Regions from separate parts of the Shewanella rhizosphaerae genome, predicted to be linked through region 1. Evidence: predicted binding sites of a transcription regulator. Region 1 holds the regulator's gene; each other region holds the start of a gene.
What was found. Region 1 encodes sigma-54, which starts transcription at its own class of promoters, with help from an activator protein. Its sites were predicted from a motif close to GTTGGCACGNNNNTNGNNT; they were not measured.

Region 1 (10,258 bases):
GCTGCCAGAGCACCTGACGGGTGCGCGGCGGCGAAGATTCCAGGATGAAGGCGATATCTGAGGCGGCCATGTCGTGCAGCATGCTGCGCACATGGACAAACATGCCGCTGCCTAAGGCTTGAGTGAGCTGATTAAGGCGTTGATCTGTGGTTTCACTATCTAACACTTCGATCGGCATAGCTCCTCCTTTGGCAGTTGATTGAACGGCTTGGGTGGTAGGCTTGTAAGTCTATGATAAGTATAGGACGAAATTAAGCGGGCACCGCAAAGCGAGCCGATTATACGGCCTCATCGAATTTGGCGTCAATAAGGGCGCTGATGGCATCCAGGGCCGCCTGGGCATCTTTGCCTTCGCTGGTGATGGTGATGGTTTTACCCATGCCGGTTTCGAGCATCAGGAGGCCGAGTACGCTGGCGGCGGAGGCCTGTTTATCGCCCTGGATCAGAGTGACCTCGGCATCGAACTTGGCAGCGAGCACCGCCAGCTTGGTCGCCGCTCTGGCGTGCAGGCCCAACTTGTTGCAGATGGTCAGCTCGCGAGCCAACTTAGTCATGCTTTAGCTCTCTGTGGCGCGCCTGAACCTTATGCTTGCCCTTGTTGAACAGCTTGGCGAGCTGGTCGGTCACATAGACAGATCTGTGCTGGCCGCCGGTGCAGCCGATGGCTATGGTGAGGTAGCTGCGGTTGTTGCGCTCCAGATGAGGCAACCAGGTTTCCAGCAGGTTTTCGATCTGCCAGATGAACTTGTTGACCAGGGGTTGCTGGCTCAGAAACTGCTGTACTGGCTCATCCAGGCCGGTCAGAGGCCTTAGCTCAGGTTCCCAGTGGGGATTGGGCAGGAAGCGCACGTCGAACATGAAGTCGGCTTCGGTCGGCATGCCATATTTAAAGCCGAAGGACTCGAAGTTGATCACTAGCTCCTTGTCGACCGTGCCCAGCAGGATCTCGCGCACCTTGTCGCTCAACTCATAGATGTTGAGGTTAGAGGTGTCGATATAGTGATCCACGAGTTTGGCTATGGGGTCGAGCAGCTTGCCCTCGAGCTGAATAGCCTCCTTGAGGGAGACCTTAGAGCGTGACAGCGGATGTAGTCTGCGGGTCTCGCTATAGCGCTTGAGCAGCACATTGTCGCTGGAGTTCAGGAAGAAGCTTAAGATTTCGGTATCTTTGGGGAGCTTGGCCAGCTGCTTTTCCAGCTGGATCTCTTCGCTGGGCATGTTGCGCACATCGACGCTGATGGCCACGAGATCGCTGCGTCCCTTGAGCTGCTCAAGCAGGGACTCCATCATCTGCAAGGGCAGATTGTCGACACAGTAGTAGCCTAGATCTTCTAGGACCCTGAGTGCGACGGATTTTCCCGATCCTGAGCGTCCGGATACCAAAACCAATTTCATTGGGTGATCACCTGATAGAGTTCGGATTCATCTTGGGTCTTTCTTAGCTGCTTCATGATCGCCTTATCATTGAGCTTCTCGGCCATAGCGGCCAGGGTGCTAAGATGTTGCTCGCATTGATCTGCGGGCACCAATAACGCAAAAAGGATATCGACGGGCTGATTGTCAATGGCATCGAATGCGATTGGTTCAGCACATTTCACCAGTACGGCCACGGGTTGATCTATGTTAGTCAGCCGTCCGTGAGGAATCGCGATACCATTGCCTATACCTGTGCTGCCCATTTTCTCTCGAGCCAGAAGGCTTTCAAATATTTCTTGAGAGGAGAGGGTGGGGTACTGGACAGCGGCTAAGTCGCTGATAAGCTCCAGTACCTTTTTCTTACTGCCCGGAGTGGCGCAGGTGGTGCACTCCGGCCGCAGGATGGTACTCAGTTCCATCGTTAATGTTTAGTAAGCTTCTCTTTGTGTTTAATGACCTGACGATCGAGTTTGTCAATCAGGGAGTCTATCGCGGCATACATGTCCGCATGTTCGGATGTTGCGAACACTTCTCCGCCACGGAGATGTAACTTTGCCTCAACCTTCTGTTGCAACTTTTCGACATTTAATACAACGTGCACATTATTGATCTGATCGAAATGACGTTCAAGCTTTGTGAATTTCTCTTCGATGTAGCTTCGTAGAGATTGGGTGATCTCGATATGGTGCCCAGTCAGGTTTATTTGCATAAAGATAGTCCTCCAGTTTCCAGGTTTGTTTTATAAGCTCTTGCGCTGATTTGAGGGAGGTATAAGCATTGCCTCGCGATACTTGGCAATGGTGCGTCTAGCCACCTTAATCCCCTGTTCGGCCAAGAGTTGAGCCATCTTGCTGTCGCTCAATGGCTTTTTCTGGTTTTCCGCAGCAACCAGCTTCTTAATGAAGGCACGTATTGCTGTTGAAGAGCACTCTCCGCCATCGTCGGTACCGACGTGACTGGAGAAGAAGTATTTAAGCTCGAAGATCCCTCTCGGGGTATGCATATATTTTTGCGTGGTCACACGTGAGATGGTGGATTCATGCATCTCCACCGCCTCGGCGATGTCGTTCAGTACCATGGGCTTCATCGCCTCTTCGCCAAATTCGAAGAAACCTTGCTGGAAGTCGACGATACAGTTGGTCACCTTGAGCAGGGTCTCGTTGCGACTCTCAAGGCTCTTGAGGAACCATTTAGCTTCCTGCAGGTGGCCGCGAATAAACTGGCCATCCGCCTGACTCTTAGTGCTGCGGGCCATGGCGGCATACTGCTGGTTGACGTTGATCTTGGGCATGCTGTCAGGGTTGAGCTCGACTACCCAGCGTCCCTTCTTCTTGGTGACGGTCACATCCGGGATCACGTATTCATCGCGGCTGGCGGTGATGGCGAGACCGGGACGGGGATTCAGGGTCTGAATAAGGGCGATGGCATCCCTCAGCTCATTTTCCTTGAGCTTGGTTTTGCGCATCAGCAGACGGAAGTCGCGTCCGGCGATGAGATCCAGGTGCTCCTTGATCAGCATGCGGGCGTTGGCGATGTGCGGGGTATCGTCGCTGTATTGGGCTAGCTGAATGGTCAGACATTCGCTGAGATCACGGGCCGCCACGCCAATAGGGTCGAAGTGTTGTACTCGCTTGAGTACCGCCTCGACCTCGTCGAGTTCGATCTCAGGGTCGCCCATGGCCTCGAGAATATCTTCACAGGTCTGGGTCAGGTAACCGCGCTCGTCGATGGCATCGATGATGGCGGTGGCGATGGCCAGATCGTTATCGGAAAAAGGGGTCAGGTTCTTCTGCCATTCCAGGTGTTCGTAAAGACCTTCGCTGGTCTCGCCCTGAAAAGGCATGTCGTCGTCGCGCATGGCGCCCGAGCTTGAGTTTGGCGAGGCGGTGTAGACCTCATCCCAGGTGGTATCCACCGGCAGCTCGTCTGGCATAGAGTCTTGAGTCAGGGCATCAGAGGTCTCGACCCCTGAGTTATCCTGGCTCGAATCCAGCTCTATCTTGTCGTCGTACTTGTTGTCGAAGCTGTCGCCGACGCTATCGTCTTGCAGCTCGATGCTGGCGCTCTCCTGCTCTTCATCCAACTCCAGTAGCGGGTTGGATTCTAATGCCTGCTGGATCTCCTGCTGCAACTCTAATGACGACAACTGCAACAGACGTATGGCCTGTTGTAGCTGGGGCGTCATGGTGAGATGCTGACCCATTTTGAGCTGAAGTGACGCTTTCATCGTACTGCTATTCCCTTGTTTCTAATTATAAAATGAGAAAGCTCTGGCTATATGTGCCGGACAAATATATCGGATAGTGCCTAAGGCCACAATTAACGCGTGGTTTTTCCTCTGTGGCCCCATTATAAGATTAACTATAGCTTGAATTGTTCACCTAAGTACACTGCTCGTACTTGCTGGTTGTCTAAGATTTCGGCGGGTGTGCCCTCGGCGATCAGATTACCATGGCTGACGATATAGGCTTTCTCGCAGACGTCTAATGTTTCGCGCACGTTGTGGTCGGTGATCAACACCCCCAGGCCGCGATTCTTGAGCTGTTCGATGATCTTCTTGATGTCGATAACCGAGATGGGATCGACCCCGGCGAACGGCTCGTCGAGAAGTATAAACTTAGGGTTGGCAGCAAGCGCCCTGGCGATCTCCACCCGGCGACGTTCACCGCCCGAGAGCGCCATGCCGTGGCTGTCACGGATATGGGTGATGTGAAACTCTTCCAGCAGGTGTTCCAGCTCCTCTTCGCGGCCATCGTTATTAAGATCGCTGCGGGTCTGGAGCACGGCCATGATGTTGTCTCGCACCGAGAGCTTACGGAAGATGCTGGCTTCCTGGGGCAGGTAGCCTATGCCTTTGCGGGCGCGCAGGTGCATGGGGTCTAGCGTCAGGTCGTCATCGTCGATAAAGATGCGGCCCTTGTCGCTCTGTACCAGGCCGACGACCATGTAAAAGGTGGTGGTCTTGCCGGCGCCGTTTGGCCCCAGCAGGCCGACGATCTGCCCGGTCTTGACCGTGAGGCTCACGTCTTGGACAACGGCACGACTCTTATAGCTCTTGGCGAGGTTCTCCGCCTTCAAGATCAGGTCTGTCATTGTTTTTCCTGTTCTGGTTTCTTCTCGGGCTTCTGCTCTGGCTGGATCTGTTCCTGATAGTTTTCAGGCTGAATGATGGTGATCACTCTGTCTTTGCCTGTGCTCTCGGCGATCAGCTGTTGCTGCTCTATGTTGTAGCGGATCTGCGAACCCGTGACCTGGCTGCCTTCCTGTTCCAGGGTGGCGTCGCCGATCAGTGTCAGGGTGCGGCTGGAAAGCTCGTAACGTATCTCCTTGGCGCTGGCCGAGGCGGGACGGCCATCTTCCATCACCTGAGAGTAAGTGGCCGGGTTGCCGGTGGCGATCAGTATCTTGCCGCTGTTCTTCTCTTTGCTGAAGGCGCGTAGTTCACTGGCCAATATCTTGATTGAGCCTTGGGTGACCTCGACCGGACCGTGGAAGATGATCTGGTTGTTCTTAATGTCGGCTTCCTGGCTGGCGGCAGAGATCTTAACCTCTTGCAGCAGGTCGTTTACCTTGGCATGGGCGCCAATACTGACCAGGGGCAGCAGGCCTGCAAGAATAAGGCTATTTAGTTTCATATGTTCCTTCTACCTGACTCGTCAGTTTTATATTTTGGGCGTTGAGATCGGCATATAGGCCTTCCCCCGTGATGAGGAAATCACGCCCTGTGATCCGAATGCTTCTGTCGGATGTCATAATCATAGTATTGAGATCCAGCTCCAGATAGGTGGTCTCTATGGTCTGAATCGGTTCCTCTGGGCTAATGGCATCAATGATAACATTATTTTCCAGGGTGACCCGTCCGCTATTTTTGTCCAATGTGCCCTTGGTGGATCTCAGGCGCCACTGGGCATCGCCGTTGTCGGGATAGACCAGATAGATGGGCTGGGTAAAGTAGGTCTGGTTGCGCTCGGCGTAGTGCTCCATGTGACTGGCCGATACCCGGCTGTTGATGCCACCCTCATCATTGTATTGCACGCTCTTGAGATCCCGAACTATGTAGTCGGGACGATCGACATTATCCAGGGCCAACTCTTCGCTGCCCTTTTTCGACTGAACCTGCCAATAGAGGATCAGTGCTGTGCCGAAGAAGGCGATGATCGCCAGCGTGACTCTGTTCATATGCTCATTCCGTGGGCCGAGGCAAACTTATCCTGGCTGAGCAGGATGAGATCCGTCAGTTCACGCAGCGCGCCGTGGCCGCCCTTGATATGGGTAACCATGTCGGCGTGTTGGCGCACATAGGGATGACCGTCGGCCACGCAGACAGACAGGCCTACCTTCTCCATCACGGGCAGATCCACCATGTCATCGCCGATATAGGCAACTTCCTCAGGCGTCACCTTATAGAGGTTAAGCAGCTCCTGATAAGGCTCGAGTTTGTTGTCGACCCCCTGGTAGATGTGGGTGATACCCAGGGCCGTCATGCGATCTTCCACTATCTGCGACTTACGCCCGGTGATGATGGCCACCGGAATATCGCTGGTCAGAAGCGAGCGTACGCCGTAGCCGTCGCGGGTATGAAAAGTCTTGAGTTCGTCGCCCGAGTTGCTCATATAGACCAGACCGTCGGAGAATACACCGTCGACGTCGCAGATCAAGAGTTTGATCTGTTTGGCTTTTTGCCAGACCGCGTCGGTTATCGGGCCGTAGAAACCTTGATGTGCCATGTTAGATCACCCCCGCCTTGACCATGTCCAGCATGTTGAGTGCGCCAATTGGCTTCTGCTGCTCGTCGGTGACGATCAGGCCGTTGATCTCTTTCTCGTCCATCACCTTGAGGGCCTGAGCGGCTAAGATGCCTTCGCTGACGGTGACGCAGCCATGGGTCATCACCTCTGAGATGGAGGTCTTGCGCAGGTTGATCTCGGCGTCTATCACCCGGCGCAGGTCGCCGTCGGTGAAGATGCCGACCAGCAGGCCCTGGCTGTTGACTACGCCTGTCATGCCCAGCCCCTTCTTGGAGATCTCATACAGGGCCTCTGTGATACAGATATCTTCGGCCACCAGAGGCAAGTCATCACCTTTGTGCATCACGTCGCTCACCTTGAGCAGCAGCTTGCGTCCCAGGCTACCGCCGGGGTGGGAGAGGGCAAAATCATCTTTAGTGAAGCCTCTGGCTTGCAGCAGGGCTACCGCCAGGGCGTCGCCCATGACGAGCGTCGCCGTGGTGCTCGAGGTCGGCGCCAGTCCGAGCGGGCAGGCCTCTTCCGGTACCTCGATACACAGATGAACGACCGAATGCTTGGCCATGTTGGACTCAGGCTTGCCCGTCACCGCGATGACAGGCAGCCCCATACGCTTGATCACTGGCATCAGGGTTAAAATTTCGCTGGCCTCGCCCGAGTTGGAGATGGCGAGTACGATATCGTTCTCGCTCAGCACGCCCAGGTCGCCATGGCTGGCCTCGCCGGGGTGGACGAAGAAGGCTGGGGTGCCTGTGCTGGCCAGGGTGGCCGAGATCTTGTTACCTATGTGGCCGGATTTGCCCATGCCCATCACGATCACCTTGCCGGTGCAGGCGAGGATCAATTGGCAGGCCTTGGCAAATTCACTCGAGTCGACATATTGATACAGGTTGTCCAGCGCGTTGCGCTCGGTATCGATAACCTTGCGTCCCCATTGACGTAATTGATCTGCATCTACCATCTTGTTCTCTCTATTTTGTCGGCCTAAACGTTATTAGGATAGGAAAAGCGTGACTTGGTACGCGATAAAAGTCGCTAATAACACACCGCCATGCCAGGGGCGTAGTTGGCGGGCCTTGCCGGTTAATAAAATCAGTATGGCCAGGGCAACGCTGGTTGCCATCACCATGTAAAAGTCGCGACTGCTGGCGGCGGCATCTACCGCGCCTGGGGCGATAAGGGCGGGCAGCGCCAATACCGCAAGAATGTTAAACAGGTTCGAGCCGACCACGTTACCTATGGCAAGGTCGTCCTCTTTCTTCAGCACGCCGGCCACACAGGCCGCCAGTTCAGGCAGGCTGGTTCCGACGGCGATAATGGTCAGGCCTATGACTAAGTCTGACATATGGAAGGCCTTGGCGATACCCACGGCGCCCTGCACCATCCAGTCGGCAGACAGGGGCAGCAGCACTAGGCCTATCACCAGCCAGAGGATCGCCTTAGGCGTAGGCACATCTTTAGGCACCTCGCTCTCGGCCTCGTCGATCAGGGGATCTTTCTCCTTGTTGACGATCGCATGCCAGATCAGATACCCCATGAGGGCGAAGAAGAGTGCCATCAGCACCAAGCCCTCGACGCGGGTCAGCTGACCATCGTGAAGGAAATAGCCCGCCAGCGCCGTAGCGCCTAGCATCATAGGGATTTCCCGCTTGAGTGTCTGTGAGCTTACCGAGATTGCGCCTAACAGGGCGGTGATTCCCAGGATCAGCGTGATGTTGGCGACGTTGGAGCCAAGCACATTCCCTATGGCCGTGTCTGTCATGCCTTCGAGGGAGGCGGTGGCTGCCACAAACATTTCCGGGGCCGAGCTGCCCATGGCGACTATGGTGAGGCCAATTAACATGGGCGGCAGGCCGAGATTACGGGCGAATGCCGCGGCGCCGAAGACAAATTTGTCGGCACTCCAGACAAGGGCACCCAAACCAGCAATCAGTAAGAAAATATTAAATAGCATTGAAAATCTTTTTGTTTAAGAGTCTGCCGCGCATTTTCGCTGGATTTGAACAAAATTGAAAGTATTGCGCAAAGATAGTGTCGATTCAGTTGTGCACAATCCGTCAATTTCGTACAATTTGTCTCTTTTCCTGCCGCCTAACCATGGAACGCATTAGGTCCCGTTATGAGTCATCAATCGTTAAGTCATGACAGCCAAGCCAAGGGTGAGACTAAGCCGATGGAACAAGCGCCGATGGAACACGTGCAGCCATTGGTGGAGATCAGCCATCTGGGCTTCAGCCGTGGCACCCATGTTATCTATGACGACGTCAGCCTCACCATCCCCAGAGGGAAGGTGACCGCCATCATGGGACCCAGCGGCATAGGCAAGACTACCCTACTCAAGTTGATCGGTGGTCAGCTGCGGCCGGACTCTGGCGTCATCAAGGTCGATGGCGTTGACGTGCATAAATGCAATCGCAGCGAGCTGTTTGCCCTGCGCAAACGCATGAGCATGCTGTTTCAGAGCGGCGCCCTGTTTACCGACATGAATGTGTTCGACAACGTGGCTTTTGCCCTGCGGGAACACTCGGATCTGCCCGAGGCGATTATTCGCCGTATCGTGCTGATGAAGCTCGAAGCCGTGGGGCTCAGAGGCGCGGCGCAGATGATGCCGAGCGAGCTCTCCGGCGGCATGCAGAGACGTGCAGCCCTGGCCCGCGCCATCGCCCTGGAGCCGGAACTGGTTCTCTATGATGAGCCCTTCGCCGGACAGGACCCCATCTCCATGGGGGTGCTGGTGAAGCTGATCCGCGAGCTGAGCGATGCGCTGAGCCTCACCTCTGTGGTGGTCTCCCACGACGTGCAAGAGGTACTGGGGATCGCCGACTATGTCTATGTGCTCGCCGACAAGAAGGTGATCGCCCACGGCACGCCGGCCGAGCTGAAGGCGGCCGACAATCCTAAGTTGAAACAGTTTATCGGCGGCGAGCCCGACGGGCCCGTGCCGTTTCATTTTCCCGCCCAGGATTACCAGAAGGAGATGTTAGGTGAGCGTGATTGATCAAATCGCCCGCTTAGGTCGTGGTGCGATCGATAGCGTCACCGGCCTGGGACGCGCCGGACTCATGTTGTGGGGCGCCATCGCCAAGATGCCCAGGGTGCGCAAGGGCACGCCGCTACTGATCAAGCAGCTGTACGTGATTGGCGTGCAGTCCATGGTGATCATCCTGGTCTCAGGCCTTTTCATCGGCATGGTGCTGGCGTTGCAGGGCTATAATATTTTGGTGGGTTTCGGCACAGAAGACAGCCTGGGGCCCATGGTGGCGCTCAGTCTGCTGCGTGAACTGGGGCCAGTGGTGACCGCGCTGCTGTTTGCTGGACGCGCCGGCTCGGCGCTTACCGCCGAGATAGGTTTGATGAAGAGCACTGAGCAGCTCTCTAGCCTGGAGATGATGGCTATCGATCCCCTGCGTCAGGTAATCGCGCCGCGCTTCTGGGCCGGGGTGATCAGCCTGCCACTACTGGCGCTGATGTTTACCGCCGTGGGCATCTATGGCGGCCATTTGGTCGGGGTGGAATGGAAGGGAATCGACAGCGGTAGCTTCTGGTCTATCCTGCAGGCCTCGGTGGAGTGGCGTCAGGACATAGTGAATTGTCTGATCAAGAGCCTGGTATTTGCCGTAGTGGTGACCTGGATAGCCCTGTATCGCGGCTATCATGTGATCCCCAATCCCGAGGGGATCAGCCGGGCGACCACCCAAACCGTGGTGCAGTCCAGCTTGGCGGTGTTGGCGCTGGACTTCCTGTTGACGGCCATGATGTTTGGCCGCTGATTAAATTTTGTTTATGGATAAACCTATATATTTGCCGTCGTGGTATGTATAGAACTGAGTGGTAATTGAGTATGTTGACTCGAAAAATTGAACTATTAGTTGGCTTGTTTATTCTGTCGGGCCTGATGGCCTTTCTGGTGTTGGTGTTCAACGTGGCCAATGTCGAGGTGAAGCCTGGCCAGAGCCACTACACCCTGTATGCCAAGTTCACCAACATAGGCGGCCTCAAGGTGCGCTCACCGGTCAAGGTGGGTGGCGTGGTGGTTGGCAGGGTGACGAACATCAGCCTGGATCCTGATGAACTGGTGGCCGTGGTCGAGCTGGCCA
Region 2 (10,258 bases), 2.2 Mb from region 1:
CAGCTGATCGTCTTGACCGACTTGACCGAAACCCGTCTGCTGCAGAAGAATCTCTCGCATCTGCAACGCCTATCCGCCTTAGGTAAGATGGTAGCCAGCCTGGCCCATCAAGTGCGTACACCTTTGTCGGCAGCCTTACTCTACGCCGCAAATCTGGGGAGTCCTAAGCTGACTCAAGCCTCTCGGGAGCGTTTTCAGGGCAAGCTTATCGACAGGCTCAACGAACTGTCGCAACAGGTGGATGACATGTTGCTGATGGCCAAGGGGCGTCAGCAGGAATTGACCGAAGTTTGCGACATGCAGCAGGTGATGACTAGCGTGATGGCCAACTGCGAGCCTATCGCCGAGCGTAAGGGCTGCCAGCTGCATCTTAAGCTAGACACTCACTTGCGCTTTAAGGCTAATCCGGCGGCGCTCAGCTCGGCGATCAACAATCTGGTGATGAACAGTATCGAGGCCGGGGCCAGTCAGATCTGGCTTAATGCCCAAGATGAGGCGGGAATTGTCGCCTTCGAGGTGGTCGACAACGGTAAGGGGCTAGATGCGAACATGCAGGAGAAGGTGTTAGAGCCCTTCTTCACCACTAAGGCCCAAGGCACAGGTCTGGGCTTAGCGGTCGTGCAGACGGTTGTGGCAAATCATCAGGGCCGCTTGCAACTCAATTGTATCGCGGGAAAGGGATGTCGCGCCTCGTTTAACCTGCCGGCTGTTTCGGCCGATTCTGGGCTGGAGGTAAGCCATGGCTGAAGCCAAGATATTACTCGTTGAAGATGATGCGGCGCTGCGCGAAGCCTTGGTCGATACCTTGTTGCTGGCGCAGTATGAATGTGTCGATGTGGAATCGGCCGAGGCGGCCATCGTCGCGCTCAAGAGCCAGGAATTCGATATGGTGATCAGCGACGTGCAGATGGAGGGGATAGGCGGTCTCGGGCTGGTGAACTATCTTCAGCAGCATAATTCCCAGGTGCCCATCTTATTGATGACGGCTTTTGCCACCATAGACAGTGCGGTAAGTGCCATTAAACTCGGCGCGGTGGACTATCTGGCGAAACCCTTCGCCCCTGAGGTGTTGCTCAACCAGGTGTCTCGTTATCTCAAACCTAAGCTTATCGAAGATCAACCTGTGGTGGCCGACGAGCGTAGCCTGGCACTCTTGGCGCTGGCTCAGAAGGTGGCCCAATCCGATGCCTCTGTGATGATCATGGGGCCGAGTGGTTCGGGTAAAGAGGTGCTTGCCCGCTATATTCATCAACACAGCCAGCGTGCCAGCGAGCCATTTGTGGCAATCAACTGCGCGGCAATTCCTGAAAACATGCTCGAAGCCACACTGTTTGGCTACGAGAAGGGGGCCTTTACCGGGGCCTATCAGGCCTGTCCCGGTAAGTTTGAACAGGCCCAGGGCGGCACCTTGCTGCTCGATGAGATCTCCGAGATGGATCTCGGGCTGCAGGCCAAGCTACTCAGGGTATTGCAGGAACGGGAAGTCGAGCGACTCGGCGGCCGTAAGACGATCAAACTCGATGTGCGCGTGCTGGCGACCTCTAACCGTGACCTTAAGGCGATGGCGACCAAAGGCGATTTTAGGGAAGATCTCTATTACCGTATCAATGTGTTTCCACTGACCTGGCCGGCGCTGCATCAACGCCCGGCGGATATCTTGCCGCTGGCGAGGCACCTGGTGTTGCGTCATGCCAAGGCAGCCGGTTTAGCCGTGGCGCCAAGCCTAGACGATCAGGCAAGCAGGCGTCTATTGGGACACAGGTGGCCGGGTAACGTGCGAGAGCTGGATAACGTGGTTCAGCGCGCCCTGATCTTACAGACAGGCGACACCATCTGCGCCAAGGATATCGTTATCGATACTCAGGATGTGATGCTGGAGCCCACCTTTGAGAGTGAGAAGAGCGCCGAGCCCGAGGGGCTGGGGGATGAGCTTAAGGCACAGGAGCATGTGATCATCCTAGAGACCCTTAATCAGTGTAACGGCAGTCGCAAGCAGGTGGCCGAAAAGCTGGGGATCAGCGCCCGCACCCTGAGATATAAGATGGCGCGTATGCGCGACATGGGTATTCAGATCCCTGCCTGATAGGCGTAGCCGTTTTGGCCGACATGCGTTAGTGAAGGAAGCAAACCGCCGCTTTAGCGTCTCTACGGCCCATTTGAACGTTTCGAAGCCGACACCCAATCTGGGTTTGTCGGCTTTTTCTATTTTTGGCAAACATATTGCATTGGTCTGAATAAGAATAGATTTCGTCAATTTCACGACGATAGCGGAGGCCAAGATGCAGATAGGTGCCAATTCATTACTGCAAGAGATGCAGACACTCACGGGCGAAATCAAGCCTAATGGGACAACACCTAATATCACTCAGCAGGTGGCGAACACCAGTGGTAGCGATTTTGGCAGCCTCTTGTCTGAAGCCGTGGGCAATGTCAATGCGCTGCAGGCCACCTCATCTTCGCTGCAGACACGTCTGGATATGGGCGACACCCGGGTGACACTGTCAGATACCGTGATCGCCAGAGAGAAGGCCAGCGTGGCATTCGAGGCCACCGTTCAGGTGCGCAACAAGCTGGTGGAAGCCTACAAAGAGATCATGAGTATGCCTGTCTAGGCATGGACTCCCTAAAGATTAAGAAAGATAACGGCAGGTATTTATCGTGAGCACAGATATGGTAGTCGGAACTGGCGCTGGCACAACGCAGGACATGTTGGCAGGCGGCGTACAAGAAGAACATAAGCCAAGCGGCGGAATGTTTGGCGGTGTCGACATGCTCAGGCAGATCACCATGATCCTGGCGCTGGCTATCTGTCTGGCGTTGGCCGTCTTCGTCATGTTGTGGGCCCAAGAGCCCGAATACCGCCCTCTGGGTAAGATGGATACCCAGGAGATGGTGCAGGTCCTGGATGTGCTGGACAAGAACAAGGTCAACTATCAGATCGATGTCGATGTGCTCAAGGTGCCCGAAGATCAGTACCAAGACGTTAAGATGATGCTGAGCCGCGCCGGTATCGATAACTCGCCGAGTCGTGACGATTACCTCTCTAAAGACAGCGGCTTTGGCGTGAGCCAGCGCATGGAGGCCGCCAGACTGAAAAACAGTCAGGAGCAAAACCTGGCGCGCACCATCGAAGAGTTAAAGAGCGTCAGCCGCGCCAAGGTGATCCTGGCCATTCCTAAAGAGAACGTGTTTGCCCGTAATCGCTCCAAGCCAAGTGCAACCGTGGTGGTTAATACCCGCCGTGGCGGTCTGGGTCAGGAGGAGGTCGATTCCATCGTAGATATCGTTGCCTCGGCGGTGCACGGTCTCGAGCCGACTCGGGTTACCGTCACCGATGCTAACGGTCGCCTGCTAAACTCAGGCAGTCAAACTGCAGGTTCGGCTAGAGCCAGACGCGAGCTTGAGCTGGTGCAGCAGAAAGAAGCCGAATACCGCAGCAAGATTGAATCGATTCTGATGCCGATTCTGGGACCGGAGAACTTTACCGCCCAGGTCGACGTGAACATGGACTTTACCTCGGTCGAGCAGACTGCCAAGCGTTATAACCCGGATCTGCCGGCGGTGCGCAGCGAGATGACGGTTGAGAATAACTCTACCGGTGCCAGCACTGGCGGCATCGCCGGCGCGCTGAGCAACCAGCCACCGATGGAAGCCAATATTCCTCAGCAGGCTACCGGCACTAGTGCTCAGGAGCAGACCCTGCCGGGTTCTAGCCACAAGGAGGCAACCCGCAATTATGAGCTAGACACTACCATCAGCCATACCCGCCAGCAGGTGGGGGTGGTCAGACGGGTTAGCGTGTCGGTGGCGGTCGATTTCAAGACGGGGCCAGCCGGTGAAGATGGTCAGGTGACCCGCGTTGCCCGCACCGAGCAGGAGCTGAGCAACATACGCCGCCTGCTAGAAGGGGCCGTAGGTTTCAATACCCAACGTGGCGACATGATAGAGGTGGTCACCGTTCCCTTCATGGATCAACTGGTAGAAGAGGCGCCGGCACTGGCCATCTACGAGGAACCTTGGTTCTGGCGAGCCATCAAGCTGGTGATGGGCGGTCTAATCATCCTGGTGCTTATTCTGTTCGTGGTGCGCCCTATGCTCAAGCGCCTTATCTACCCAGATGGTCAGAAGATGCCAGATGCGCCATCTTTGGGTGACGAGTTAGCGGAGATTGAGGATCAGTATGCCGCCGATACCCTTGGCATGCTCAATCGTCCCGATGCGGAATACAGCTATGCCGACGATGGGTCAATTTTGATACCGGATCTGCATAAAGACGATGATATGATAAAGGCCATACGTGCATTGGTGGCCAACGAGCCTGAGTTGTCTACGCAAGTCGTCAAGGGATGGTTACAAGAAAATGAGTAAAGACAAAGAGATCGACACAGCTAACGGTGAGTTCAATACCAAAGATCTGACCGGTATCGAGAAGACAGCCATCCTGCTACTCAGCCTTAGCGAAGCCGACGCCGCCTCAATCCTAAAACACCTCGAGCCTAAGCAGGTGCAGAAGGTGGGTATGGCCATGGCGGCCATGAAAGACTTCGGCCAAAACAAGGTGATAGGTGTACATAAGCTGTTTCTGGAGGAGGTACAGAAATACTCCTCCATCGGCTTTAACAGCGAAGAGTTCGTGCGTAATGCCCTTACCGCCGCCTTGGGTGAAGATAAGGCGGGTAATCTTATCGAGCAGATCATCATGGGCGGTGGTGCCAAGGGCCTAGAATCACTCAAGTGGATGGACGCCCGTCAGGTGGCCACCATCATTCAGAACGAACACCCGCAGATCCAGACGATTGTGCTCTCCTATCTTGAGCCGGATCAGGCCGCCGAGATTTTTGCCCAGGCACCGGAAAATACCCGTCTCGATTTGATGATGCGTATCGCCAACCTCGAAGAGGTGCAACCGGCGGCGCTGCAAGAGCTAAACGACATCATGGAGAAACAGTTTGCCGGTCAGGGCGGCGCGCAGGCGGCGAAAATGGGCGGCCTGAAGGCGGCGGCCAACATCATGAACTACCTGGATACTGGCGTCGAAAGCCAGCTGATGGAGACGTTGCGCGAGACCGACGAAGAGATGGCGCAGCAGATCCAAGATCTGATGTTTGTCTTCGAAAACCTGGCAGATGTCGACGACATGGGTATTCAGACCTTGCTGCGTGAAGTGCAGCAGGATGTGTTGATGAAGGCCCTCAAGGGGGCAGACGATCAACTCAAAGAGAAGATCCTCGGCAACATGTCCAAGCGTGCCGCCGAGCTGCTTAAAGACGATCTCGAGGCCATGGGTCCAATACGGATCAGCGAAGTGGAAGTGGCTCAGAAGGAGATCCTCTCTATTGCTCGTCGCTTAAGTGATGCCGGTGAGATCATACTTGGTGGTAGCGGCGGAGAAGAGTTCCTCTAATGACCATGTCTGGCGACAAGAAGCCCCAAGAGGGCCAAGGCGTACACACACAAGCCGATTTTAGCCATTGGCAGCTGCCCGATGTAACTCCTGTGGTGCATGAGCCCAAGGAGAACATGTTCGGCCGCATCGCCCCGCAAAAGGCGGCTAAGGCGGTCGATGAGCCGGTGATGCCCCCCACCCTGGAGGAGATCGAGTCGATCCGCGCCGAGGCCGAGGCCGAAGGCTTCGCTCAGGGCCAGGAAGCCGGCATGGCCAAGGGCTTGGAAGAGGGGCGACTGAAAGGCCTTGAGCAGGGCCACGAAGAGGGCTATCGTCAAGGCCAGGCTCAGGGTATGGAGGCCGGCCTCGCCGAGGCCAAGCAGACGATTGCGAAATTTGAAGCCCTGATGCAGCAGCTATCGATGCCGCTTTCCCTACTCGACACCGAAATAGAACAAGCCCTGGTTCAACTCAGCATGACCCTGGCCAAGGCGGTGATCGGCCATGAGCTTAAGACACATCCCGAACATATTCTCGCCGCCCTGCGTCAAGGGGTCGACGCCCTACCGCTGAAAGAGCAGGGGGCGCACCTGCGTCTGCATCCGGAGGATCTCGCTATCGTCGAGCGACTCTATGAAAGCGCGCAGCTAACAAAAAATCATTGGGAGTTAGAGGCAGACCCGACCTTGAGCCGCGGCGAGTGTATCGTAAGCAACAGCCGTAGCCGGGTGGATATGGGGCTGGAGCATCGCATCAAGGCAGTGTTCGATAAGCTTATCGCCAGTGAGCAGCGCCTCGAGCAGCAAAGGCTACAACAGCTCGCCGCCATGGAGAAGGTCCCCGAGCATCAAAACCAAAACCAAAACCAAAACCAAGACCTAGACGGCGACGCTGCGCAAGCGGGCCTCGAAACAGATAGCCAGACAAGCGATCCGCAACAAACGCAAGTAGTTGACGCATCACAAGTCGCGCCGAGCGAACAGATTGCACCAGAAGCACCGCAAGAGACGAGCCCAGATGAAGACACGTCAAAACCGGCTTCTTGATAAGTTAAGGCAGCATACCCAGGCGGTCGCGTCTTTTATGCCGGAGGCCTCGGGCCAGCTGGTACGTGTGGTGGGCCTCACCCTGGAAGCCACCGGCTGCAAGGCGCCCGTGGGCAGCCTGTGTAGCATAGCCACCATGGCAGGAGATCTGATCGCCGAGGTGATAGGCTTCGATGACAAGCTGCTCTATCTGATGCCGATCGAGGAGCTAAGCGGCGTGATGCCTGGTGCCAAGGTGACGCCGCTCGGTGAGCAGACAGGGCTGAATGTCGGCATGGGCCTGCTTGGCCGAGTGCTCGACGGCAATGGTGCGCCGATTGACGGCTTGGGGCAGCTGCATACCGATCAGAAAGCTACCCGTCATGCCACCATGCTAAACCCCTTGGCGCGCCGCGCCATCAGTGAACCTTTGGATGTCGGGGTGCGCGCCATCAACGCCATGTTGACCGTGGGTAAGGGCCAACGTATGGGCCTGTTCGCTGGTTCTGGCGTGGGTAAGAGTGTGCTGCTGGGCATGATGACCCGCGGAACCACGGCCGATGTGATCGTGGTTGGTCTGGTCGGGGAACGTGGCCGCGAAGTGAAAGAGTTTATCGAGGAGATCTTGGGCGCCGAGGGACGTGCCCGCAGCGTGGTGGTGGCGGCGCCCGCCGATACCTCACCACTGATGCGTCTTCGAGCCTGTGAGACCTCGACCCGTATCGCCGAGTATTTTCGCGATCTGGGTTACAACGTATTGCTGCTGATGGACAGCCTGACCCGTTACGCCCAGGCCCAGCGTGAGATCGCCCTGGCCGTCGGTGAGCCGCCGGCCACCAAAGGCTATCCCCCCTCTGTGTTTGCCAAGCTGCCTAAACTGGTGGAGCGAGCCGGTAACGGCGGCGCCGGCCAGGGCTCAATTACCGCCTTCTATACCGTGCTCACCGAGGGCGATGACCTGCAGGATCCGATCGCCGATGCGGCGCGGGCGATCCTCGATGGTCATATCGTCTTATCGCGGGCATTAGCCGATTCGGGTCATTACCCAGCCATCGACGTCGAGGCCTCTATCAGCCGTGTGGCGCCTATGGTGATCAGCGACGCTCATCTGGAGGCGACGCGCCGGGTGAAGCAGATGTATTCTCTGTACCAACAGAATCGCGACCTCATCTCTATCGGTGCCTATACTCAGGGGAGCGACCCTCGTATCGATAACGCCATACGCCTACAGCCAGCCATGAACGCCTTCCTGCGCCAGACCATGAAGGAAGCCATCAGCTTCGATTCCAGCGCCTTGATGCTGGGTCAATTGAGCGCCCAGTGTCAGGTCTAGCCTGAGTTTTATCGGAGAGCATAACGGCCATGGCAAAGCATGATCCCTTAGAGACAGTACTCAAGTTAGCCCTCGACGCCGAGGAGGCCGCGGCGACTCAGCTTAGAGGCGTGCAGTTGACGCTGAATAAATGTCGCCAGCAGCTCGATGCCTTGCAGCAGTATCGTCTCGATTACATGAAACAGATGGAGGCCCAACAGGGGCAAGTGATTGCCGCCAGCAGCTACCATCAGTTTCATCAGTTTATCCGTCAGATCGACGAGGCGATCGAGAAGCAGGTCTTCGCAGTGTCGGAGACGGATAAGCAGCGTCAGAAGGCTCAGCAGTATTGGCAGGGTAAGCAACAGAAGCGTAAGGCGGTCGAGCTGTTACTCGCGAATAAAGCCGAAGCAAAACAAAAGTTTGAGGCCAAACAGGAACAGAAGATGATCGACGAGTTTGCCTCTCAGCAGTTTTTCCGTCAGTCCACCCGTTAATCCCCTAATAGGTACATGAGTAGAGGCTGGCGCCTCTTTATTGTCCTCAAAACCATTCTACCGTCTCGCCACTTTTTCAAGGCAAATTGTAATACCAATCACGGTAAGTAAGTGATCAAAAGTAGCGTAGGAAAAACAAAAACGGTCGAGAACAAGGCATGATTTTTCGATAACTAGTTATTTTACAATTAAAAATAATAACGCCGTTTTCGGGCATTTTAACAAGCTAGCGTGATCAGTTATTTACTAGGATTGGTATGATTAACTTGGCATTTTTATTGCTTGATATTGATTAGTAAGGGCCAATGAGTCCAAAGCTTAGCGAATAATTGACGCTCGGGTGGCACGTGACATTGACGTGCCCAAGATGAGTGTTGGAGGAAGCATGCCACAGATGACCCAAATACTCCTGTCCAATGTCGAGCCCGGCAAAGAGAAGGGCGGGGTGTTGCCCAGCGTATCAGATGCGAAATCGACCGCAGAGTCTAAGTCAGAAAACAAAGGTTTTTCAGAGGCTTTGGCTAAGGCGAGCGGCCAGGGTGAGGTGAACTCACAGGCAAAACCGCGCCCGCAATCCCAGGTCGAAAACGTGGCTCAACGCGATAACACTGCTAAGGCCGATGCTAAGCAGGAGAAGGCGCCCGCGCAGGACAAAGACAGTGACGATGTCTCCAACGTGCTGGCGCAGATCCATCTGGCGAACAAGCTGGGGGATGAGGTGGAGATTGCCGCTGACGGCGTCATTTTGCCGCCGGGTGATGCTGATGGTGAGTCATCTGCCGACAATGAGCTGTTTCCTACCTTTGTAAAAGGGGCTAAGGACAAGGTCGATACCGAAAAAGCGGACTTAGAGGGTATAGATGAGCTGCTTAAACCCGGCGCCGGAGAAGATCATATCTTACCCGTCATCAATCCAAATGGCCTGGGGAGCGAGGCGATATTGGCTCAGCTTCCCGAAGATGCTTTAAATGAGGTGATGGCGCAAACAGGTTTGTCCAAGGATGAGCTGACGGCCTTACCGCCGCAGATGCTCGAAGGGCTCATTCATGGCATAGCGGGTAAGAATAAGCCTGGAAATGGTGAGCCCAGTCAAGCCGAGGCGCTAGAGAGTGAAGCTGCCAATGCCAAGCTGGCGGCACTTATTCATGACGCCAAGCAATATCTCTCGGCCATGGCGAGTCAGTCGCAAACCAACTTTGCAGCAACTCAAACTGAGCCTTCACAAGGCGCAGGCGTGGCCAATCAGCCGGGACTAAATCAGGTTGGGTTAAATCAGATTGAGATTAGTCAAGTAGGCCTAACCTCGGCCAATAACGCGAGCGGCGTGGAAAGTGCCGTTAATGAGAAAGGCGTGAAAGCCATATTGGGTGAATCCAAGGTTGGTGAGTCTAAGTTTGGTGAAGCTAAGCTAGCTGACGCCAAGCTTGCCGCCGAGCAGGCACAAAATGGTGCTCTGAAGATGACCTCGGCTGCTGAGGGCCGCGATGGCAAAGCCGCGCAGGAGCTGCTGAAGGGCGCTAACCTTGCCGTGACCATGTCGCCAAAGGCCGGTGAAATGCCAGATGCCGCGGCAGATAGCAAGCTTAACGCATTATCGCTACAGGGTTTGCAAGGCGCAAGAAATGAGGCCCTCCCGCAATATCAAGTCTCTATCAAGCCACAGGGCGAACCTGTGACGCAGATGCAGGAGATGATCCATAAGTTCTCGCCCGTGATGCGTCAGCAGCTGGTGGCCATGGTGAGCCAAGGCGTGCAGCAGGCGGAGATTCGCCTGGATCCGCCCGAGCTTGGCCACATGATGGTACGGGTTCAGGTGCAGGGTGACCAGACCCAGGTGCAGTTTCATGTGACCCAGACCCAGACGCGGGATCTGGTTGAGCAGGCGATCCCACGTCTGCGGGAGCTACTGGCCGAGCAGGGGATGCAGCTGACCGACAGCAACGTCTCTCAAGGCGGTAAAGAGCAGGGTGGTAACGGCGAGCAAGGCGAGGGACTGGGCCATGGTCTGTCTGAGATGGATGAAATTTCGGCAGAAGAG
Region 3 (10,258 bases), 670 kb from region 1:
TTTTTCATCGATCGCCCTATCTTTGCCTGGGTGATTGCAATTATTGTTATGTTGGCCGGGGTGCTCTCTATCATGAAGCTTCCCGTGTCGCAGTACCCGAGTATTGCGCCGCCGACCGTGGTGATTAACGCCATCTATCCGGGTGCGTCTGCCAAGACCATGGAAGACACTGTGACCCAGGTGATCGAGCAGCGCATGACGGGTATCGACCATCTGCGTTACATCTCGTCCACCAGTGACAGCTTTGGTAACGCGCAGATCACCCTGACGTTCAATGCCGAGGCCGATCCCGATATCGCCCAGGTTCAGGTGCAGAACAAGCTGCAGCTGGCGATGCCGCTGCTACCGCAAGAGGTGCAGGCACAAGGGGTTAAGGTCAACAAATCCAGCTCGGGTTTCTTGATGGTACTGGGCTTCGTGTCTCAGGATGGCTCGCTGGAGAAGAATGATATCTCCGACTATGTGGGCTCTAACATCTTAGACCCTATGAGTCGTGTGCCTGGTGTGGGTGAGATCCAGCTGTTCGGTGCCCAGTACGCCATGCGTATATGGCTAGACCCGCTCAAGCTGACGCAATACAACCTCACCAGCCTGGACATCATGGCCTCGATTCGTGAGCAGAATGCTCAGGTGTCTGCGGGTCAGTTGGGTGGTGCGCCCTCTATTGCGGGTCAGGAACTCAACGCCACGGTAACGGCTCAGAGTCGTCTACAGACGGCCGAAGAGTTTAGAAAGATCATCATCAAGTCCGATCCGTCGGGCGCCAAGGTCTATCTGGAAGATGTGGCCCGAGTCGAACTGGGTTCGGAAAGCTATTCGGTAGAGTCCTTCTATAACGGCCGTCCGGCTGCCGGTCTGGCGATCAAGCTGGCCACTGGGGCTAATGCCCTGGCGACCGCCGAGCGCGTGCGTGAGAAGGTCGATGAGATGAAGCCTTTCTTCCCGCAAGGGCTGGAAGTGGTTTATCCCTATGACACCACCCCCTTCGTTGAGAAATCGATCGAGGGCGTAGTGCATACCCTGCTGGAAGCCGTGGTACTGGTATTCGTGATCATGTATCTCTTCCTGCAGAACTTCCGTGCGACCCTGATCCCGACCATCGCGGTACCTGTGGTACTGCTGGGGACCTTCGCCATCCTGTCGGCTACCGGCTTCTCGATCAACACCCTGACCATGTTCGCCATGGTATTGGCCATCGGTCTGCTGGTGGATGACGCCATCGTGGTGGTAGAGAACGTCGAGCGTGTGATGTCCGAAGACGGCTTGAGCCCGATAGAGGCCACTAAGAAGTCGATGGATCAGATCACCGGCGCCCTGGTGGGTATCGGTCTGACCCTGTCGGCGGTATTCGTGCCTATGGCATTCATGTCGGGTTCGACCGGTGTGATCTATCGTCAGTTCTCCGTGACTATCGTATCGGCGATGGCGCTTTCTGTGCTGGTGGCGATCATCCTGACGCCGGCCCTGTGTGCCACCATGCTGAAGCCGATTGCCAAGGGCCACCATGCGGTCGAGACGGGTTTCTTCGGTTGGTTTAACCGCACCTTCGACAAGATGACCTCGCGTTACGAGGCTGGCGTGGCGGCGATGATCAAGCGCGCCGGTCGCGTCATGTTGATCTACGTGGCCCTGACGGTTGCCGTGGGTTGGATCTTCATGCGCATGCCGACCGCCTTCTTACCGGACGAAGACCAGGGTATCTTGTTTACTCAGGCTATTCTGCCGACCAACTCGACCCAAGAGACGACCAAGAAGGTGATGAGCAAGATCTCCGACTTCTATCTCAACGAGACGGGCGACAGCGTCAAGTCGGTATTTAGCGTATCAGGCTTCAGCTTCGCCGGTAGTGGTCAAAACATGGGTCTGGCCTTCGTTGGCATGAAAGACTGGTCTGAGCGTACCGGTCCGGGTCAAGACGTTAAGTCGGTCGCCGGACGTGCCATGGGCATGTTCATGCAGATGAAGGAAGCCTTCGTGTTTGCCTTCGTACCGCCTGCGGTGATCGAGCTGGGTACGGCAAACGGTTTCGATTTCTATCTGCAAGACAGAAATGGCCAAGGCCATGAGAAGCTGCTCGAGGCCCGTAACATGCTGCTGGGCATGGCGTCGCAGAATCCTAATCTGGTGGGTGTGCGTCCAAACGGTCAGGAAGATGCGCCTATGTATCGCATCCATATCGACCACGCCAAGCTTCGCGCCCTGAGTATCGATATCGACGCGGTTAACAGCGTGCTGGGGACTGCCTGGGGTGGTAGCTATGTGAACGACTTCATCGACCGTGGTCGTGTGAAGAAGGTCTACGTACAGGGCGATGCCCAGTACCGTATGCAGCCGGAAGACCTCGATACCTGGTATGTACGTAACAGCCAGGGTGAGATGGTGCCTTTCTCGGCCTTTGCCACAGGTACCTGGGAATATGGTTCGCCGCGTCTAGAGCGTTTCAACGGTCTGCCTGCGATGAACATCCAGGGCGGTACGGCACAAGGTTATAGTACGGGTGCGGCCATGGCCGACATCGAGGCCATGGTAGCCAAGTTACCGCCAGGATTCGGCGTCGAGTGGAACGGCCTGTCATACGAGGAACGTCTCTCGGGTAACCAGGCGCCGGCGCTTTATGCCCTGTCTATCATGGTGGTCTTCCTGGTATTGGCGGCCCTGTATGAGAGCTGGTCTGTGCCGTTCGCGGTGATCTTGGTAGTGCCATTGGGGATCATCGGTGCCTTGCTGGCGATGAATGGTCGTGGCCTGCCTAACGACGTGTTCTTCCAGGTGGGTCTGTTGACTACCGTAGGTCTGGCGACCAAGAACGCCATCCTGATCGTCGAATTCGCCAAAGAGTTCTACGAGAAGGGCGCGGGTCTGGTGGAAGCGACCCTGCACGCGGTGCGTGTGCGTCTGCGTCCTATCTTGATGACCTCGTTGGCCTTCGGTCTGGGTGTTGTACCCCTGGCCATCAGCTCGGGCGTTGGCTCGGGTAGCCAGAATGCAATCGGTACCGGCGTATTGGGCGGCATGATGAGTTCGACCTTCCTGGGGATCTTCTTTATCCCTATCTTCTTCGTGATCGTCGAGCGTATCTTCAGCAAGCGCGAGAAGAAGGGCGCCGCAACTCAGGCTGCCGATTCGACACCACAAGAATAGGCATTAGCCATTTCGTCAAAAAGCCCGGTATTGACCGGGCTTTTTATTGCCTTAGGGGCTGTTGGCCGTTCAGGTTTAATTTTTGTTCAATCTAAATGGGTTTTGCTCAAGGCACCTGTTGTGCCGCATAGTTATTCTGTGCAAATAAGTCCTTAACGTATTGCACTTGCTGGCTATTTATTGAAAGATAATCGGCTAATAATAAGCCGTTAGGTAACTTAAGATGTCCCTATATTCTCGCGCTACGCTCCTCTGTCTCGCCGCCTTCGGCGCATCCGCCATGGCGGAGACCAGCGGCCCTCAACCGGCCCAAATCTCGTTAAATAAGACTTATATCAATGATGCCATCTTGCCGCCGAGCATCACCTGGCACGGCGCCAGCGAAGCCTTGCTGCGCGCTGCCGATGACCCTTGGGCGACGCCCTTCGAGCAGGGCGGTCTCAAGTCCAGCCCCAGCTATGACGACACCTTCGCCTGGCTGGATAAGCTGCTCGCCACCTGCGACAAGCTCCGCAAGGTTTCCTTGGGTAAGAGTCCTCAGGGGCGAGATATCTGGATGATAGTGGCGAGCCAGGAGGGCGCGGCGACGCCGGATGCATTGCAGGCCAACGGCAAGCCAACGCTCTTGGTACAGGCGGGTATCCACTCGGGCGAGATAGATGGCAAGGATGCGGGCAAGATGTTGCTGCGCGACATGGTGATGGGAGACAAGCAGGCGCTGTTAACCGGTGCGAACCTCCTCTTCGTGCCCATCTTCAGTGTCGATGCCCACGAGCGCAGCGGCCAGTTCAACAGGGTCAATCAGAGGGGCCCGGTGGAGATGGGGTGGCGCACCACGGCCAATAATCTCAACCTTAATCGCGACTATGCCAAGGCCGATACCCTGGAGATGCAGCACATGTTGGCGGCGATTAATCGCTGGCAGCCGGATCTCTATATCGACGTGCATGTCACCGACGGCATAGATTATCAGTATGATGTCACCTTCGGCTATAACCTGGCCCAGGGGCTGAGTCCCGCCAGCTATCGCTGGCTTAACGACAAGTATCGTCCCAAAATCGAGCAGGCGCTCAGCGCCCAGGGACATGTGCCCGGCCCCTTGGTATTTGCCATCGATAATCGCGACTTGAGCCAGGGGCTCTCCCTGTGGAACGCCAGCCCACGCTACTCTAACGGTTATGGCGATGCCCGCCATCTGCCAACAATATTGATCGAGAACCACAGCCTCAAGCCCTTCAAGCAGAGGGTGCTTGGCACCTATGTGATGCTGGCCTCGACCCTGGAGGTGCTGGGCGAGCAGGGCACGGCGCTGCGCAGCGCCATCAAGCAGGACAGTTATCGCTACAGCGACCGCATCACACTGACCTGGCAGTCGGAGAACCAGCCTAAGGGATGGGACTTCAAGGGGATAGACTATCGCCTGGAGCAGAGCCCCATCAGCGGCGAGACGGTCGTGCGCTGGACCGGCGAGCCTAAGCTGTACCAGAACCTTCCCGTGATAGGTAAGACACGCGCAGACATTAAGGTGAATCGTCCCAAGGCTTACTATATTCCGCCTCAGTGGCAGGAGGTGATCGAGCGTCTGAGCATTCATGGCATACGCATGACGCGTCTGGAGCAGCCTAAGACCTTGACCCTGACGCAATATCGATTCGGAGAGCCAGTGTTCGACGCCAAGGATTACGAGGGACGCCAGCGGGTATCCGCTCCTGTGTCGAGCCATAAGGCTAAGGTGGCGCTGCCGGCGGGCACGGTGAAGATCTGCACACAGCAACCCCTCGGCGATCTGGCTATCCTCTTGCTGGAGCCACAGTCACCCGACTCGCTGCTGCAGTGGGGCTTCTTCAATCCTGTCTTTACCCGCACCGAATATATCGAGCACTACGCGGTAGAGCCGCTGGCGGTCAAGATGCTCAAGGAGGACGCGTCCCTGGCGGCCGAGTTTGAGGCGGCGCTCAAGGATCCTGAATTTGCCAAGGATGCCGAGGCGAGACTGCGCTGGTTCTACGAGCGTAGCCCCTATTTTGATAAGCAGTACAGGGTCTATCCCGTGCTCAGAGACTAAACAAAAAAGCAGGCCAGGCCTGCTTTTTTTATGTCGGTTTATTCATCCCTAGTTGAAGGATTACTCAGGTTTACGGGCCGACAGGCTGTAGACCATGGGGATCGGCTTGCCCTGATGTAGCTGATAATACCTGGGCCTGTCACTTGAGAGCCCAAGGCTCTCGCCCGTCACCAGATTATCGAAGGCATCATAGGGGCTGAAGGGATACTCCTGAATCGCATCGATCTTGAGTCCGGCTTGGATGAGCGCCCCTATCACATCGGCCAGGGAGTGGGGCCAGGTCACCATGGTGTGTTTGGTGTCACTGGCGTTTTCCGTATAGGTGCCTTCCTCCTCGACATCGGGCTCTTGCTGGGCAAAATAACTGTAACCCTCCATCATTGCCTGCACGGGATGAAACTCCACCATATAAAACTCACCACCGGGCAGCAGCGATTCATAAATCAACTCTGCCCAAGGGATTAAATCTGGCAGCCAGCAGAGGGCGCCATAGGAGGTGTAGACCATATCGAATTGCTGCTGCAGCTGCGCGCCCGCCTGATAGAGATCGCTGCAGATAAAGTCGGCCTTAAGGCCGCAGGCCTCGGCCAGTCGCCTGGCATGATGGATGGCGGTGTCGGAGAGATCCACGCCAGTAACCTCGGCGCCCAGGCGAGCCAGGGAGAGGGTGTCCAGGCCGAAATGGCATTGCAGGTGCAGTAGGCTTTTTCCCTTTACCTCAAGGTCTGTTAGCTCTATCTCCTGCAGCGAGCTGTTGCCGGCGAGAAAGCCATCCACATCGTAGAAGCTGGAGTCCAGGTGTTCTAGGGTCCTGTGATTCCAGGCCGTTCGATTTAGGGTCAGATAATCCACTGCGCGTCTCATAAGTTGATGAAGTATTTCACTAAATAGTAACTAATCCTACGAATCGGGTGGTGGCATCACCATCCAAAAATCGGTTAAGCAAGATAATAACATAGCAAAAACAATTAGATAACTTGTTGGCATGTTATCTGCTTAGTTGGGCTATCTAAGCCGCCCCATCGAGGCGGTTCAAATGACTTTAACAGAGATTAAGGAAGGTGTTTATGTTGGCTCGTGTAATGACTATAGCGACGGTACTGGTATTTGGCCTCACTGGTTGCATAGTAAATGTGAACAGTGCGGGAAGGGACGATTTCGACTATCACAAGCAGACGCAGCTGACGCTGGATGCTCAGTCGCTGGAGACACTGGTTGCCGATACCGGCGCCGGTAGCCTGAAGATAGTGGGCGACGCCTCGGTTGAGAAGATCACCCTGGATGCCGACATTTATGGTTTTGATGGCGCCGAGCCCGAACTGACACTCACCCGCAGCGGCAACAAGGCCAAGCTGGTCGCCAACTTCGATGCCTTTCACCGCGCCAGCTTCTCAAACGGTAAGTCGCCCTACATAGATCTGTTGGTGAAGGTGCCAGCTGGAATCAAACTGGATATCCATGACGGCTCAGGCAGCATTGTCATTCGCGGCGTGCAGGCGGATATGGAGATCGAAGACGGCTCGGGTGCTATCGAGATAGATGGCGGCCAAAAGCTCATCATAGATGACGGCTCGGGCAGCATTACCCTCACCAATGTGGCGGGCGATATCCAGGTTAAGGATGGCTCAGGCAGCCTGACCATAGCCTCGGTACAAGGAGATGTGGAGATAGACGACGGCTCGGGTGCCATAGAGGTTAGAGGCGTTCAGGGTAAGGTCACCATAGACGATGGCTCTGGCGGCATCCGTGTGGTGGACACTCAGGGGCTTCACATCATAGACGCGGGCTCAGGTAGCCTTAGCTTCGACAATATTCAGGGCCAGGTCAGCATAGACTAAGGCCAGGACTTCCCGGCGCAGAGGCTAATCTCGGGGTCACACGAACCTAGGGATTAGCCGATGCCCACCCCATTAAGACTCTAAAAGGCTTAGGCTCTGACCCACTTACGCGGGACGAGCGGCTGGCGAGACTGTAGGTATTGGCGAAGCACCAGCACGCCGGCCAGCAGCAGGAGTCCCCAACGAAGGCCTATGATCTGCCAGGCCATCTGGGAAGAGGTCTCCTTGTACTGGCACACCACCAGCGTTAGCAGCAAGATGCTCACCAGGATTTTCCAGTGCCTTGGCGACAGACGCACCAGGGGAACATAGGAGGCGACATAGGCGCAGCTAAGCCCCAACAGGGCGCCCGCCAGCGTGTCTACCGGCCAATGGGCGCCGACCAGGATGCGTGACAGTGCCACCATGGCCGCCCCCATCAACAGGGCCCATTTACTCTTCTTATCCTGCATCACCATCAGCAAGGTGCCGGCGAACAGGAAGGCACTGGTGCTATGGCCAGAGGGAAAGCTGTGGTGCAGACGTGTCTCGCCGACGATATAGAGAAAATCCAGGGTTGCCGCCGGTCTGGGGGCATCGAAATACTGTTTTAGCAGCGGGACCAAGATCATCGACAGCAGGCTGGCGGTCAGTACCCGCGGCATCAGCTCGGGGCGACGCAGCAGACAGATGAGTACGATAGTGCCTAGGGTGCTGCCGTGGCCGAGATCGGTTATCCCCAGCTGTAGCCACTGTGGCAGGCTAGGCGAGAGGCCGTTGATGGCGCGAAAGAGGCTCAGGTTGAGATTTTGATTCAGGCAGAGCAGCGCCAGCATGCTGACCAGCAGGATCAGGGCGCCGTAGCGGCTGCGATCTGTGGTCATCGTCAGGGCGGTTTCTCTGGTGGTCTGAGCCTGGGTCAGTCTGAACATGGCGCACCTCTTCATCTTAGGAGCCTCCAGTGTAGGCACCTAAGTGTGAAGAAAGCGTGAATGTTGGTGAAAGTCTTACGCCTTTTGGGCAGTTAACCTTGAAACGCCAGCCAACGTCTTACCCTGTGCATGGCGCCATATTCGCGCCAGATCAACAGGGCGGCCGTGGCAATTAGGCCCCATCTGAGCATGAGGATCGGCCAGACATGATCTTTGTCGAAACTCTTATCCAGCTCGCTCACCACCAACACACACCAAAGGAAGGCCAAGATGAGCGCCTTGTGGAACTGGGTGAGCTTGACCAGGGGGCAATGGGCCGCCGCATAGGCGCAGAAGAGTCCGACGAAGGCACCCATTATCACGTCCTCTGGCCAGTGCGCGCCGACGATGATGCGAGACAGTCCCACCAGGCTGGCGAAAGCGATTGCCAGGCATTTAACCTGGGTCTGCCGATAGGCGAAGAAGAGGGTGCCGGCAAACAGGAAGGCGGTGGCGGTATGGCCCGAAGGAAAACTGTGTTTCAGGCGGATCTCACCGACGATATTCAGTGTCTCTAATATTACTGCCGGACGAGGCGCATCGAAGGTCTGCTTCAGCAAGGGCACCAAGATCAGCGACAGCACGCTGGCGATGACGACCCTGAGCAGAAGCTCCGGCCGTTTCACCAGACAGCAGAGAGTGATCACCCCGAGGGTGATGCCATCGCCTAAGTCTGTGATCAGCAGGAGGAGATCGGCTGGGGCGTAGGCCGCAATGCCGTTAAAGAATCGAAATAGGGATAGATTGACTGCCGAGTTCAACACCAAGAGGTGCAGACAGAGCAGAAACAAGAGTAATCCAATAAAGCCGCGTCCCTGGTACTTGTCTTGCGCAGGCATTCCCATTGCCTTTGCTTGTTGTTGTAAATTCATAGTCTTTCCACATAAACGCGCCCGCCTAAGATAGTGGTTTGTTATGGGTAAGTAAAGACGTTTAACCTGAGGTAAATCTGTGGTTTACATCTTGTTGAGCCGGGCCGGTCTGGTTTGTTCTGGCCTTAGCATATGATTTACGGCTGCTTTCCCCTGTAATTTTTAGGGGCATTTGCCATTTGCATCAAAGTGTATTAGGGCGACTTTTTGCGTTTTTGTGAGCCTTTTCACGGCGATCTCCCGCTTCAGGGCATCCGAGCGGCTGCCGATCCGCTCGCGATAGACCAAGGTCAGTGGCCCCTTGCCCCTGAGGTATTTGGCCGTCTTGGGGCCATTGTCGCTATGTTCCTTGAAGCGGCGGTCGATATCTGTGGTGATCCCAGTATAGAGGTGACCGTTGGCGCAGCGGATCATGTAGAGGCTCCAGGTGGTGCTAGCTAACTTCTCCTGGGTCATCTTAGGCGAGCCCCAGCAGGCCGAGGAAGAAGGCGTACTCTTCGGCCGTGTCCTCAAAGTGGCGATAACGGCCGCTCTTGCCGCCATGACCCGCCTCCATGTCGATATGAAACAGCAACAGGTGCTCGTCTTGTTTATATTCTCTGAGTTTCGCCACCCACTTGGCGGGCTCGAAGTATTGCACCTGAGAGTCGTGCAGGCCTGTGGTGACCAGCAGGTGCGGGTAGACCTGACGGCTGATGTTGTCGTAGGGCGAATAGCTCAGCATGTATTGATAAGCCTCGGCCTGATTCGGGTTACCCCACTCATCATACTCGTTGGTGGTCAGGGGCAGCGACTCGTCGAGCATGGTGGTGACGATATCGACGAAGGGCACGTGGGCCGCCACGGCCAGATAATGTTGCGGCGCCTGATTGATCACCGCGCCCATCAGGAGGCCACCTGCGCTGCCGCCACTGGCAACCACCTTATCCCGGTCGCAGTAGCCTAGCTCCACCAGGGCTAGGGTGACGTCGATAAAGTCGTTGAAACTGTTCTGTTTGTGCATCAGGCGGCCGGCGTCGTACCAAGGGCGCCCCAACATCTCGCCACCCCGCACGTGGGCGACGGCGTAGACGACGCCGCGATCCAACAGGCTGAGGATGGCGCTGTCGAAGTCAGGTTCTATGGTGTAGCCGTAGGCGCCATAGCCATATTGATACAAGGGGTTACTGCCGTCCTGGCGGAACTTGTCCTTGCGATACACCAGGGTCACGGGCACCTTGGCGCCGTCTCTGGCGTCGATGAAGAGCCGCTCTGTCTGGTAGTGTTGGCTATCGAAGCCGCCGAGTACTCGCTCCTGTTTCAGCAGGCGTCTCGGGCTGGCCTGGGTGAGATCCACCAAGTAGATGGATTCGGGCGTCGATGGGCTGGCATAGTAGATGCGCAGATGATGGC

Region 2: the regulator sigma-54 is predicted to act here: its motif matches at 2,208-2,226, upstream of fliE (flagellar hook-basal body complex protein FliE).
Region 3: the regulator sigma-54 is predicted to act here: its motif matches at 6,186-6,204, upstream of K0I63_RS00170 (DUF4097 family beta strand repeat-containing protein).

The regions. Positions count from the first base shown of each region.
Region 1 is NZ_CP080420.1:3,942,579-3,952,836, reverse strand. Features, by position in the region: gene mgtE (magnesium transporter) at 1-178, opposite strand, end outside; gene K0I63_RS17115 (HPr family phosphocarrier protein) at 279-554, opposite strand; gene rapZ (RNase adapter RapZ) at 547-1,395, opposite strand; gene ptsN (PTS IIA-like nitrogen regulatory protein PtsN) at 1,392-1,835, opposite strand; gene hpf (ribosome hibernation promoting factor) at 1,838-2,125, opposite strand; gene K0I63_RS17095 (RNA polymerase factor sigma-54) at 2,156-3,643, opposite strand; gene lptB (LPS export ABC transporter ATP-binding protein) at 3,778-4,509, opposite strand; gene lptA (lipopolysaccharide transport periplasmic protein LptA) at 4,506-5,051, opposite strand; gene lptC (LPS export ABC transporter periplasmic protein LptC) at 5,038-5,595, opposite strand; gene kdsC (3-deoxy-manno-octulosonate-8-phosphatase KdsC) at 5,592-6,143, opposite strand; gene K0I63_RS17070 (KpsF/GutQ family sugar-phosphate isomerase) at 6,145-7,122, opposite strand; gene K0I63_RS17065 (calcium/sodium antiporter) at 7,156-8,115, opposite strand; gene K0I63_RS17060 (ATP-binding cassette domain-containing protein) at 8,350-9,159, shown strand; gene mlaE (lipid asymmetry maintenance ABC transporter permease subunit MlaE) at 9,146-9,931, shown strand; gene mlaD (outer membrane lipid asymmetry maintenance protein MlaD) at 10,003-10,258, shown strand, end outside.
Region 2 is NZ_CP080420.1:1,532,197-1,542,454, forward strand. Features, by position in the region: gene K0I63_RS06840 (sensor histidine kinase) at 1-747, shown strand, start outside; gene K0I63_RS06845 (sigma-54-dependent transcriptional regulator) at 740-2,083, shown strand; gene fliE (flagellar hook-basal body complex protein FliE) at 2,280-2,612, shown strand; gene fliF (flagellar basal-body MS-ring/collar protein FliF) at 2,671-4,368, shown strand; gene fliG (flagellar motor switch protein FliG) at 4,361-5,404, shown strand; gene fliH (flagellar assembly protein FliH) at 5,404-6,432, shown strand; gene fliI (flagellar protein export ATPase FliI) at 6,404-7,744, shown strand; gene fliJ (flagellar export protein FliJ) at 7,774-8,220, shown strand; gene K0I63_RS06880 (flagellar hook-length control protein FliK) at 8,615-10,258, shown strand, end outside.
Region 3 is NZ_CP080420.1:33,779-44,036, forward strand. Features, by position in the region: gene K0I63_RS00155 (efflux RND transporter permease subunit) at 1-3,141, shown strand, start outside; gene K0I63_RS00160 (M14 family metallopeptidase) at 3,365-5,206, shown strand; gene K0I63_RS00165 (class I SAM-dependent methyltransferase) at 5,267-6,058, opposite strand; gene K0I63_RS00170 (DUF4097 family beta strand repeat-containing protein) at 6,274-7,044, shown strand; gene K0I63_RS00175 (phosphatase PAP2 family protein) at 7,134-7,955, opposite strand; gene K0I63_RS00180 (phosphatase PAP2 family protein) at 8,048-8,866, opposite strand; gene K0I63_RS00185 (GIY-YIG nuclease family protein) at 9,029-9,409, opposite strand; gene K0I63_RS00190 (S9 family peptidase) at 9,324-10,258, opposite strand, start outside.